3 regions of the Flavobacterium sp. N502536 genome follow, and region 2 is predicted to be linked to each of the others. Evidence: riboswitches for the same ligand, from Rfam matches in the RefSeq annotation. Region 2 holds a riboswitch; each other region holds the start of a gene.
What was found. A riboswitch is a leader RNA that binds a small molecule or an ion and turns the genes downstream of it on or off. The one in region 2 is predicted to bind cobalamin.
Positions count from the first base shown of each region.

Region 1: it holds a riboswitch for cobalamin, as region 2 does, so the genes downstream of both, OLM61_RS17455 (cell surface protein) here and OLM61_RS01855 (TonB-dependent receptor) in region 2, are expected to answer to the same signal.
Region 3: it holds a riboswitch for cobalamin, as region 2 does, so the genes downstream of both, OLM61_RS03580 (TonB-dependent receptor plug domain-containing protein) here and OLM61_RS01855 (TonB-dependent receptor) in region 2, are expected to answer to the same signal.

Region 1 is NZ_CP110011.1:4,135,620-4,139,741, reverse strand. Features, by position in the region: gene OLM61_RS17460 (hypothetical protein) at 1-264, opposite strand, end outside; gene OLM61_RS17455 (cell surface protein) at 308-1,597, opposite strand; cobalamin riboswitch at 1,982-2,184, opposite strand; gene OLM61_RS17450 (hypothetical protein) at 2,555-2,971, shown strand; gene OLM61_RS17445 (hypothetical protein) at 2,968-4,038, shown strand.
Region 2 is NZ_CP110011.1:422,048-426,169, forward strand. Features, by position in the region: gene OLM61_RS01850 (YncE family protein) at 1-242, opposite strand, end outside; gene OLM61_RS01855 (TonB-dependent receptor) at 239-2,287, opposite strand; cobalamin riboswitch at 2,402-2,604, opposite strand; gene OLM61_RS01860 (beta-ketoacyl-ACP synthase III) at 3,079-4,062, shown strand.
Region 3 is NZ_CP110011.1:791,376-795,497, reverse strand. Features, by position in the region: gene OLM61_RS03585 (YncE family protein) at 1-940, opposite strand, end outside; gene OLM61_RS03580 (TonB-dependent receptor plug domain-containing protein) at 945-2,798, opposite strand; cobalamin riboswitch at 2,825-3,028, opposite strand; gene cobC (alpha-ribazole phosphatase) at 3,096-3,632, opposite strand; gene OLM61_RS03570 (adenosylcobinamide-GDP ribazoletransferase) at 3,617-4,122, opposite strand, start outside.

The DNA.
Region 1 (4,122 bases), 1.3 Mb from region 2:
TTTGGCAGTCCCTACTACAGAATCTTTGGTTTGGTTGTAAGGATTTTTTTTAAGTACCCACTCATAACTAGGGTTAGTCGTTTCGGCAGAAGCGGTAATATTCAAAACATTAAAGGTAGCTACTTCAAATTTCCCCTGAAGTTTTACTGCTATTGGTATAACTAGTCCTTCTCCTGAGTTGGCATCATTTTTATCGTCATCGCTGCATGCGGTAAATACCGATGCCAAAGCAAATAATAATAAATGGGCAAAGTTTTTTTTCATAATTCTGGTATAATAATTTAGTTTAATACATTTTTGATTGGCGTTATCGCGTTGGAATACTTTCTCCTGACAGGTGCAAATCGGTTGCTCCCATGATTTCAGTCGAAGTTTCTCCCAGCCACCCCGCCTGCTGATTAAGACCGTTGTATACTTTAACAAAATCGATCCCCGGAAGCATTACTTTGTTTCCGTTTTTATCTATAGCCCAGTTGATGTCTATGGCTGAATCGTCATCGCCGTTTGGAGCATTATCAGCATATCCGTATAAAAAGGCATATTGCACAAAGTAACTTCCGGTTCCGCTTTCATCCACTGCATTATCCGGCAACCTTGTTCCTTTAAAAGTAATAGAAGCCTGATCTCTAAGCCATTTTGGCCAGTAATCTAAAGAATGATTGTAAGCGTTATTTTGTATCAGATAACCGCTTTTACCCTGATTGTCTTTCCAATAAATGTATTCCATATCAACAAAACCTACCGTACCTGTAGTTCCTCCCGGTACCGGTTTTTTGTTTGGATCTGGACGATAATACGTAATTTCATAATGCTGAATCGTTTTAGGTATTTTATGCCCGCCTCCTTCTATTTCGTACCATTCATCGTCCGGAAGTCCGTTTTTATTTTTATCGTAAGCCACCATTATAACCCCTGCCTCACTGCTTCCGCCTCGCATTGTACTGTTCGAATTAGGATTGGCTTCTGCCCAAAATGCATTGCCCAGCACTCTAAAATCGCGTTTGCCTTTGACGTTAACAATAGTATGATCAAACCCAAAAACAATATAACCTCCAAAGGCTCCAAGCGAAACCAGGTCTCCATTTTTCTTAGCCAGATAGGTATTGGCTCTTGATAAAATTCTTTCGGCAGTATCCCCGTCATTGGCAGCCGGTAGATCATTTATAAACTGTCCCGGAGCGGGTCTAAACTCAAATACCTTTGCGATATAGGTTTTATACTCCTTCGTTTCTTTTGTTACTGTAATAACTGCTTTTTGTGTTTGTATACTCCCTTTGTTATTTACCGCTACTGTTAATTCATAAACCCCGCTTTCTGCTGCTGCAAACAGCACTTCTTTTTCTGTAGTATTAGTTAGAGCATAGTTTTCTGATGTCGCTTTTGTAACACTCCAACTGTAGGTAGCTTCTGTAGCTGTATTGATAGTAGAATTTATAGCCAAGATTGCAAATCGCTGCGTGTTAAGAGCCAAATCAGAGCTTACCGGTGGCGGATTGTTATCCTCTTTGGCAGCATTATCCTCAGAACAGTTGCTTAAGCAGAGTGCCAGAATACAAAAGAATAAGAACCGGAAATATTGGGAAGTGTTGTAAAACATGTGGTATTATTTAAGTTGGGAGTTGATAAGGCAATTAAAATTGAAGTAATTGCAATGAGGTTTTCATTTTTAATCTTCAACCGGATGCCGTACCGAATGCATCCCATAGTTTTACGAAAGAGCATTGTGCCAGGATTGATTTTTTATAACATTCACTTTCCGGGCGAAATGCTTTTAAAATGGGAGAACAACGATGTAATACTCGCGACTGAAGTAAAGTAGAAACAAATGCAACAATAAATAAGAGTCCTTTTTCTGTATTATACATCACTAAATGAATTAAGTAAACTCCGGGATGTAATAATTAAAAAAGCAATAAGAGAGAATCCCGTCATAAAAAATGACAGGTCTGTTTATTGTTGTTCAACTTTATTCCACGAAAGTCTTAAACTATGTGATTGTGGCAGGTCTCCTGACTTGTTCCATCTTTAAAACAACCTTCTCATCCGCCGCGGCGAACAATGGCATGAGTAACGTTTAAAGACTTGAATAGAACTTACAGTAGCGGGTCTGTTCAGGATTTGCACCTGATTCCCTTTTAACTGTTTTTTCTTAAGAAAAAACAGACCAAAATCTGGCGCAAATATATAACTATCTTTTACAATAGAGTAATTCTAAATAAAAAATTCCAAATCTCAAATTCCAAGTTTCAAATTCCAAGTTTCAAATTCCAAGTTTCAAGTTTCAAATACGGCTCACAACATTACCGGGATTTAGAATTTATGAGTCACTCCAAAATCACAGCTTTAAAAATGAGGATTTTTCTTATTCTTTTTCTTAGCATTTCCCGTTTAAATCGCGTAGTTGTACGCTAAAATCAGCAGTGTCAAATCCCTATTTTTATACCAGAATTCAGGATCCTTTCACGATTCTAAACCATACCGAAAAACTTAAATCTAAAAATGAATTATAACCAAAACAGCCGAAAAAAATAGGCAGTGCTTAATTTTTTATATTATGAAAAAAATATTTCAATCTAATGGATATCCAGAAATAAAACTAGAATCGTCTATTCTGAACAACTTTGGTTTTATACCGCTTTATACTGAAGTTTTTCTGGATTTGCAAAATGGCAGGAACGAAGACAAACCTATCTTTACTACTCCAAAATATTTAACTGACGCTTCCATTCCTTTAACACCGGGCTTTCAACATCATGGCGGACTACTCTTTTTTGAGCATTATTTGTCTTATGAAGCCATGGATGGAGGACTTGAACAAGCAAAGACGGCCGCAAAAAAACTTTTGTTTAACTACACCATCATCAACAACTGTGATGGCAAAGACAATAAATTTAAAGGAATTGACCTTGGCCCAACTTTTATAGAAAGTAGAAAAATTGTTTTTTTCGTTACTTTAATCGATATCGTATGAGAACATTACACCTACTCGCATTGCTAGTCACCTCTTCTGTTCTGGCCCAATCGTATGACAAGACTGATTTAAAAAAAGTAGAATTACTTAACTCGTCTGCTTTGTCTCTATTAGATAATTCTGCAGCCATTATCACGTCGAATCCAAATGTTAAAGAATTCAATATTAATACAGAAAGCCTTGAAAGTATCTCGTTTGACGGGAATTTATTTTCAGCGAATATGAAAGGTCTTGAATACTATGGCTTAGGAAGCGGAACAGATAACATCAAGTCTTTTACGATGCAAAAAATACAAATGCCAACCGTTTCGGGAGCATACAATAAAAATGATTCAATTTCTAAAGTAGCCATCGGAATTAAGTTTAATGTTTTTACGCTGTATAATTCCTCATCTGAAGACATGAGAAAAAAATATAGTTCAATGCGGGCGGACATGCAAGATTTGAGTGCGATGGCTCGTGCCCAGTTACAGCAGGAAGGTTACGTAAGGGACACAACAGGAAACTACTATACGCGTTATGCACAAGTATTAAGGGAATTAACTGAAAAAGAGACCACAAACAAAGAAGTTGCAGCAAAAAATTTCGCAGACATTCTAAAAGCGCCCTTACTAACATTAGACATAGCATCGGCTTACAGCATGTTAATGCCTGCTAAAGATTTCAACAAGTCCCAATCTGGCCGCTTTGGTGCGTGGTCTACACTTACCTTTACAATAGGCAAAGGAGACCAATCTTTAAAACTATATGGTTTTTGCAGATACATACAGGATAATACGGACTACGATGCAAAAAACAACCGATTCACCAACCATACTAACTTTTTTGACGTAGGATCAAAAGCACAGTTTGACTGGAACAAAATCGCTGTAGGCTATGAATATATCAAACGAAATGGAGAGGGCAAAAATTACAGATCAGTTGGTTTTGTTCAATATAAAGTATCTGATAACCTTTATGTAACGGGTGGATTTGGAAAGAATTTTGAATCTGCCTTAAATGATGAATCTGTTTCTTTGTTTGGCATCAGATGGGGAATTAATACTAACGATAGCCGCGACTGGTAAAACAATAATTAAATTCCAAACTGTAAATTCCAAATTCCAATACTTCTTAATCGAGCACTGGAATTTGGAATTTGAGATTTGGAA
Region 2 (4,122 bases):
TTGCGTTCTGAGTAAATATCGGTGGTATAATTTCCGGTTCTGTAATTGAATACATCAATACTGGCACGGTTCATTCCCATATTGCCTTCGTTTAAAAGATAAAATCCTTCTATATTGCCATCCCCTCTGGGCGCGGCTACGCTTTTATCTGAAGAAGGAAAAACAGTTTCTTCTTCCCTGCAGGAAACCAAAAGAAGGGCTACAAATAAAGTAAGCAGGAATTGGGTAGTTCTCTTTTTCATAACGCAATACTGATTATAAATTTTAGTGTACGGCCCGGCATCGGATAGTTGTAAATGACTTCGTACTGCTGGTTGAGGGCATTGTTTAACTCGATTGACCCTTTTACTTCATTGCCCTGAAATGAAAACTTTTTCTGCACGGCTAAATCGTGTGTATACCAGGGTTGTACTTCATTAATCCTGATATTGTTTACATTTCCATTGTATCGTTTTCCAACGTAAATAAAACTGTAGTTAAAATTCCATGACTTATAATCCGCGTTTAAAATTCCGGATCCACTGTGCCAAGGAGTATAAGGAATCTGATCTCCATAAGACGATAATTCCAAACCGGCAAACTTGGTATAATCTCTACTCTCTGAATAGGTATAACTCAAATGGGCGCTCAGATTTACTTTGCTGATGTGCATTTTCATATGAACAACCGATTCTATTCCTTTGCCTTTCACTTCCCCAATATTGGTCATCATCCAGCGGAATAAATTTCCGGTTGGGGCTGCAATTATTTTATCTTTGGTATTGGTGTAATAACCATCGACCTGAATAGAAAACTGGTCTAATAAACCGCTTTCAAACGGTATGTTGTAGGTAAATCCAACATCGTACTGATTCATGTATTCGGGTCTTAAGGTACTGGAACCAACCATCGTATAATACAAATCATTAAAAGTGGGCATTCGAAACATGCGTTTTGCGAAAGCTCTCAAATTAAAATCGTAGGCTTTAAAAGGGCTGTAACCTAAAAATAAGGCCGGCGTAAACTCTGTTTTGTCGGGAGCTTTTGCATTGTAGCGTACTTCTTCCTGCACGTGCGTACCTACCACACTACCCAAAACCTTAAAGCCGTCCAGTCGGTACGAACTTGCCAGCGCAAACAATGCGGTGTAACGTTCCGGATAAGAAAAGAGCGTTTTGATACCTCTTCTGTTGGCATTTAAACGGTTGTATTGAAAATCCGTCGACAGTGAAACATCCCAGGTGGGTAAAATTTTATAGAGGTTGACTGCGGAGAAATAATATTCCTGCTGATAATAACTGTCGTCAGACTGGGCACCTTCGGTAACCACTTCTCCCAGCACATTGGTAGTATCTCTGGCTATATAATGGGTATAATCATAGGCGTATTTTGCCTTGGCCTGAAATTTATATTTTTCGCTAAAATCTTTTATAAAAGTACCCTGCGTGAAGAAATTCTTGTCGTATTGTCGGAAACCATCCGAAAATTTATTTTCTACAATAGCGCCCGGTGCTCCTCTTTCAGAATCGTAATAGTAGACTTTCGCATCCCAGGAACCATTTTTGATTTTTCCGTAAAGACCTGACTCAAAACGAAATGCTTCTATATCACTATTGTGTCTGGTGGCTGAGGTATCATAAGCTACAGTTCCGTCAAGATTGTTTCTTTTGTATCTGAATTTGTATGCGCCATTAGATTTTATGTATTCCGAACTGGCACTCAGACTTACTTTATCGCTTAGTTTTTGTTCCCATCTAAACGAAAAATCATTGTAGTTGATCGACATGGTTTTATAGCGCAGTAGTAAGTTGGTCTTTTTATTATGCTCAAAAACAGGACGCTTGGTTCGCAGGTAAATCGTAGAAGCCGCTGCAAAGTCTTTGGCCGATTGGAATATTTCACTTTTCTGACCATTGTACATCGTAAGCGATTCCATATCATCCAGCGAATATTTTCCCAGATCTGTCACTCCGTTTTGCGCATTTCCCAATTGAATCCCATCGTAAAAAACACCTACATGATGGGTTCCCATATTGCGGACATCGACCGTTTTGAGTCCACCTAAACCACCGTAGTCCTTGATTTGTACTCCGGCAAAATAACGAAGTGCGTCGGCAACATTGTGACTGGCTAAATTTTCGAGCAGTGTTCCCGAGAGGCTTTGTACGGGAATTACTTCCTGATAGGGTTTTGCCTTTAGCAATACTTCTTTCAAAACCCGCAAACTGTCTTTAGTAGTTTGAGAATGAAGTACAATAGGAGCAAATAATAGAATAAGGAATAAAAATATTTTTCTGGTATTACACATCACTGATTTAATTAAATAAACTCCGGGATGTAATAATCAAAAACGCAATAAGATAGAGTTCCGTTACAAAATAACGGGCCTGTTTATTGTTGTTCAACTTTATTCCACGAAAGTCTTAAACTATGTGATTATGGCAGGTCTCCTGACTTGTTCTATCTTTAAACAGCCTTCTCATTCGCCGCGGCGAACAATGGCATGAGTAACGTTTAAAGACTTGTACAGAACTTACAGTAGCGGGTCTGTTCAGGATTTACACCTGATTCCCTTTTAACTGTTTTCTCTTAAAGAAAAAACAGACCAAAATCTGGGCGTAAAGATAGAGTTATCTTTATAAAAACAAGAATTATTTAATGATATTACAGTTTTGACAATAAATGCGGCTATCTCTCGATAATTAACTAAAGAAAAGCTTTTGAGGTTTTGTATGATAAGTATTAGAAAAATTACACTCTTGCGGATGTTATTCAAAATTCAATCGTAACAAAAAAAACAATTTTGCGACAAACTGGAAGTTCAGTTTGGTTGTTTTTTCATAAACATTGAAGAACTGAGACAAAATTACTCGAAATAGGATTTGATTTTATTAATAATGAAGTGAAACAGAAATATTAAAAGTAAATTAACAAATCCGAAGAATTTTGCGTCTTTATATTTGTTAAATTGCGCCCCTGTAATTGAAGATGCCCCTCGTACTACATATTCTTCGAAAAACTCTTGTAAAATGGGCTGGAGAAAGGTTTTGGGCCGAAAGTCAAAATAAAAAAAACGCTAAAAGAGAAACAAAAAAATCAATGAATACAACAAAAGCTTCCATTATTGCTATTGGAGGATATGTACCGGAAACGGTTTTAAGCAATACTGATTTAGAAAAAAGAATAGATACAACAGATGAGTGGATCACATCAAGAACAGGCATAAAAGAAAGACGCATACTGGACGACCCGGCACTGGCAACCTCAGATATGGCTTCTTTCGCCATTAAAGACTTAGTAGAAAACTATGATATAAATCCTCTGGATGTAGATTGCCTTATACTGGCAACTTCAACACCCGACCATATTCTTACCCCCGCTGCCAGTTTGGTATGCGAAAAAGCAGGCCTGAAAAATGCCTGGGGATTTGACCTTAACGCGGCCTGCAGTGGCTTTTTGTACGCTCTTTCGGTAGGCGCAAGTTTTATTGAAAGCGGCCGATACAAAAATGTTATTGTGGTTGGAGCCGATAAAATGAGTTCGATCGTGAACTATGAAGACCGAAACAGCTGTATTTTATTTGGTGACGGTGCAGGTGCGGTACTTTTACAGCCTAATACGGAAGGACACGGTATACAGCAGAACATTTTCAGAACAGACGGAACAGGTGCAGAATTCCTTTCTGTACGTGCCGGAGGTTCTCTTTTATCAACAACAGAAGAAACCATTCAAAACAAACAACACTTTGTACATCAGGAAGGAAGAACCGTTTTTAAACATGCGGTGAGAAACATGAGCGGTACTTCTAAAGAGCTAATGGAAAAAGCTTCATTGACTCCGGATATGATAGACTGGGTTATTCCACATCAGGCTAACTTAAGAATCATTCAGGCAGTAAGTGAAGAAGTTGGTATTCCTATTGAAAAGTTTAAAGTAAACATTCAAAAATACGGTAACACTACGGCAGCAACTATTCCACTATGTCTTTGGGATTTCAAAAAAGATTTTAAAAAAGGAGATAACATTGTTATTACAGCTTTTGGAGCAGGATTTTCCTGGGGCAGTATGTACATCAAATGGTAAATACTATACAAAAACATTACACTATATTCTTATGATGCCGTATTACTAATCATAAGATCA
Region 3 (4,122 bases), 370 kb from region 2:
TAAAGATTCTATCGTCTTTTACAGCAAAACCATACATTTTTCCATAATCAGAAGTTGAAGTGTATTGGAAAATTGGAGTAGTTGAAGCCGTAGTTGCTGTATAATCTATCGCATAAACTGCCGTATTTAAGGTATAGTATATTTTGTTGTTGTAAATATCTAAGTTTTTAACTCCGTCAAGTGACTCCGGGAAAGTGATTTTAGTGATAGAGTTATCTGATAATTTTACTTTTACAATTTCGCTTCTTTCTCCATAAGAACTTCTGATTGCGTATAAAATACCATCTTTCTCTTCCATAGTATCTGCTCCAAAACCAATAGTTAATGAAGTTTCCAATTTGTTTGTAGCCGGGTTAACCACAAGTAATTTGTCACTATTGTAAGGTTCTGTTACATAAAGCTTGTTGTTGTGAAGCTCGATATGGTTTGCTGTTGTATTTAATGGTATTGTAGTTTCTACTTTGTTGGTAGCTAAATTAATTACAGCGATAAAATCATCAGTGTTACCAGCTGGGTTTGTTTTAGACCAATACGTATTAGCATTCGTTACATAAGCCTTACCGTCTTTTACAACACCGTATCTTGGTGCGTTTAAACCAGTTTCAACTTTAGCTAATAGTTTAAAGCTATAACGGTCTACTACATTAATCACATTCGAACCACCAGCAATGATATAGGCCTTGTCTCCGTCAAAAAAGATGTTTTGAAGATATTTTCCAACAAAATCAGTAGTGTTTGCCGTTTTGTAAGCATCTTTAGTGAAAGTGTTTAAATCGTCAGAGATGAAAGAAACAGAACCACCATCAGTAGAATTTCCTTCATTTAAGATGAAAATTCCATTATCATAAACTCCTTTAGGATTGTCGGAGTCGTCGTCATTAGAACAAGAAACAAAAAGCGATACGCTTAATGCCAATAAAAATAATCTAGTCAGTTTCATTATATTAAAATTTAAGGTTTAAGTACAGGTTGTAATTTCTTCCCGGCATTGGTCGGTGTTCCAGACTTTGGTAAAATGTATTCCACACATTCAGCACCTGAATACCTACCCTGAAAGAAGATAAAAGTTTAAAATCGTAATCCAGGCCAACGTTTGAAACCGTATAAGCCGACACGATTTTTTCAGGATCATTGTCTGCCTGCGTGTATACAAAGCCATTATAGAGAAATTGATAATGGGCTGAAATGTTGTTTCTGGAGTAGGCAATGGCTGCAGTAACTTTATGAAAAGGAACAAAAAACAATTGCTTTTTGGTTTCGACATTTTCTGAAACTGTATACGCATAAGTCGCATTAGCAGTCAGGTTGTTTTTGCCAAAACTCTTTTTCCAGCTCAATAAGGTTTCGGCCCCATAACTGTTCACTTTGTCTGTGTTTTGTGGCCTCCAGATGCCATTATTTCCGGGGACCCATTGCAATAGATCTTTTATTTTGATGTAGTAAAAAGTCTGAGTCAAAGAAAAGTTCTGAACGGTAAAAATATTTCCAATTTCTGCCTGATAAGAACTCTCCGGTTTTAAATCACGATTTCCGCCTTCTTCCCAATACAAATCATTAAAAGTTGGAATTCTGAAATTTCGGGATACATTCAATTTCAAATTATATAATTTCCCAAACTGATAAGAAGAACCCGCTGAGAATAGTACAGGAGATTTATAATTGTCGGTAAACTCTTTGCGAACACCAAATTCGTTTTTCCAATTAGGGGATGCCTCTTGTTTTATAAGTAAAGCTGCCGAACTTATTTCTCTCACATTATCTCCAAAACCACTTCCGTATCCTTTGGTTCGGTTGTAATCCAGAATACCATTTAGTTGTATGGATTTTAGCAATTGATAGCCCAGATCCGCTTTTGTAGTTAAGCTTTCTGTTTTTCCGTAGGTATAAATATTGCTGGAATTGTCGGCATAATATTTATAGTTTTCGAAAATATAGGCCGTTTTTAAATTGGTTTTGAACCTGCCAAAATCACCATCGTACTCTAATAAGTTTCGATTAAAACCATTGACATATTTGCTTTTCGTTTCAGATTCAGAAACCAGTGAAGTATTTCGGTCTGTATTTGAAGTTTGGGTATATAATTTTAAACTGTTTTTGGCATCAATTTTATAACCTGCATTTGCATTTAGCGATATAACATCGTATTGACCGTTTTGATTCCAGCGCTGTTCGCCTTTCCAGTTGTATTGATTCAGATACTTGTAATCGTTTGTCGAACTGTTTTTAGAGAAACCAATCTGAGCGCTCCATTTTTCGTTTGAAATATTGGTTTTGTAATTAATTCCAATCGTATTAAAACTTCCGTAATCCAGTTTTAAAGTATTCTCAAATCGATTATAAAAGGTCAGATCGTTATTTAAATGCACCGTTCCTCCAACCGCTCCACTGCCGTAAATAACACTTCCTCCTCCTGCTTTTACGCTGATAGAATTATAATCGGAACCGGGAATGGTATTAAAATCGGTACTTCCATTCATTTGAGAGTTAATGTTGATTCCGTTCCAGATGACTGCTGTTTGTGATGATGTGGTACCTCTAAAGGATACGGTAGAAAGCATTCCACGACCGTATTCTTTAAAGTAAATAGTCGAATTAAAGTTTAATAAATCAGTCAGTAAAGCCTCATTCTTGCCAATAACAGAATCGTTTAGTTTTAAAACCGATTGCGAACTGGAGTATTTTTTAAGATTGGCGTCGGAAACGACAACATTTTTAAGTTTGGTAATAGAATCACTTTGCGCCGAGATAATCTGACACAAGCACAAGAAGTAAAAGACAAAAAGTTTTTTTAAAGCCATAATTTCTACACTCTTTTTCCCGAGAGCTCGATATTGGTTACAAAGGCAGGTCTCCTGGCTTGCGTCTTGTTGTTTACCTTCCCATTCGCCAGAGCGAGCAGTGGTTTTGTAGTTAACAACAAGCATTCTTTTCAGAACAAAGCTTACAGTTGCGGGTACAGCTCAAGATTTATTACTTGATTCCCTTTTAATGTGTATGAATGAACACAACCTTAATTTTGTGCAAAGATAAAGTTAAAATTATTGAATTTTCAAATTTGTTTTAGTTTTTAGAAGGAATTCGAAACAAATTGTAACTTAATACTCTATTTTAATAACCTGTCCGAAGGCTACTTTGTTGTTAAAGGCATCTTTCAGAGGCAATGCAGACTGATGGCATAAAATACTTCTGATTACACCCGCATGAGAGACAATTACTACAGGAGTGTTTTGAGCGTTTAAAATGTGCTCGTTTAAAAAGGCGTCCACCCTTTCATGAAGTGCTGTAAACGACTCGCCGTTGGGTACCTGTGTTGTGACAAAATCTTCCATCCACGGATTAAGCTGCTCCGATGGAATAGTCTCCCAGTTTTTCAGTTCCCAGTCACCAAAATTCATTTCCATCAAACGGTCGTCCTTAACTATGGAAATGGGGTTTGTCTTATGCTGAATGTATTCGGCCAACTTAACACAGCGTTTTAATGGGCTAGAAAAGAGTAGGGCTTCTGAGGGCAATTGCGAAACAATTTCTTCAAAAATAGTTTCAAACGGAACTGCCAAATCTACATCAGACTGGCCGTAGCAGATTCCTTTTTCGCAAGTGGTTTCGGTATGGCGAACTAGATAAACTTCCATATCAAAAGAATACTTAAATAGTAGATTACTTCACAAACCTGTTGCGTGGCTCCCAGACAGTCACCTGTATAACCATCAATCCATTTTTGAAAATAGCGGGCTAAGAAGTAACGCATAATAAATACCGGAATTAGAGCTAAAAGGAATTTATACTGAAAATAAGAAAACACCAATAAAGGAATTAATCCGAAGAAAAAGGAACCTGTAATTTCTTTCCAACTGTGTTTTTTGGCTATTGGTTTGCTTTTACTGGTAGCATCATCACGAGAATATTCATGAGTAAAAATGATAGATATTGCCGCCAGACGGCTTAAAGAATGAGCAGAAATGAACAAAAGGAAAATTAGAAAAATGTTAGTAGTGAAAAGAGTAACGGATTCAGCAAGTAGTTTGAATTTCAGTAAAAAAAGCAGCACCAAACCAATTGCTCCGTAGGCACCTATTGCGCTGTCTTTCATAATAAGCAGGATTTTTTCTTTGGTCCACCCGC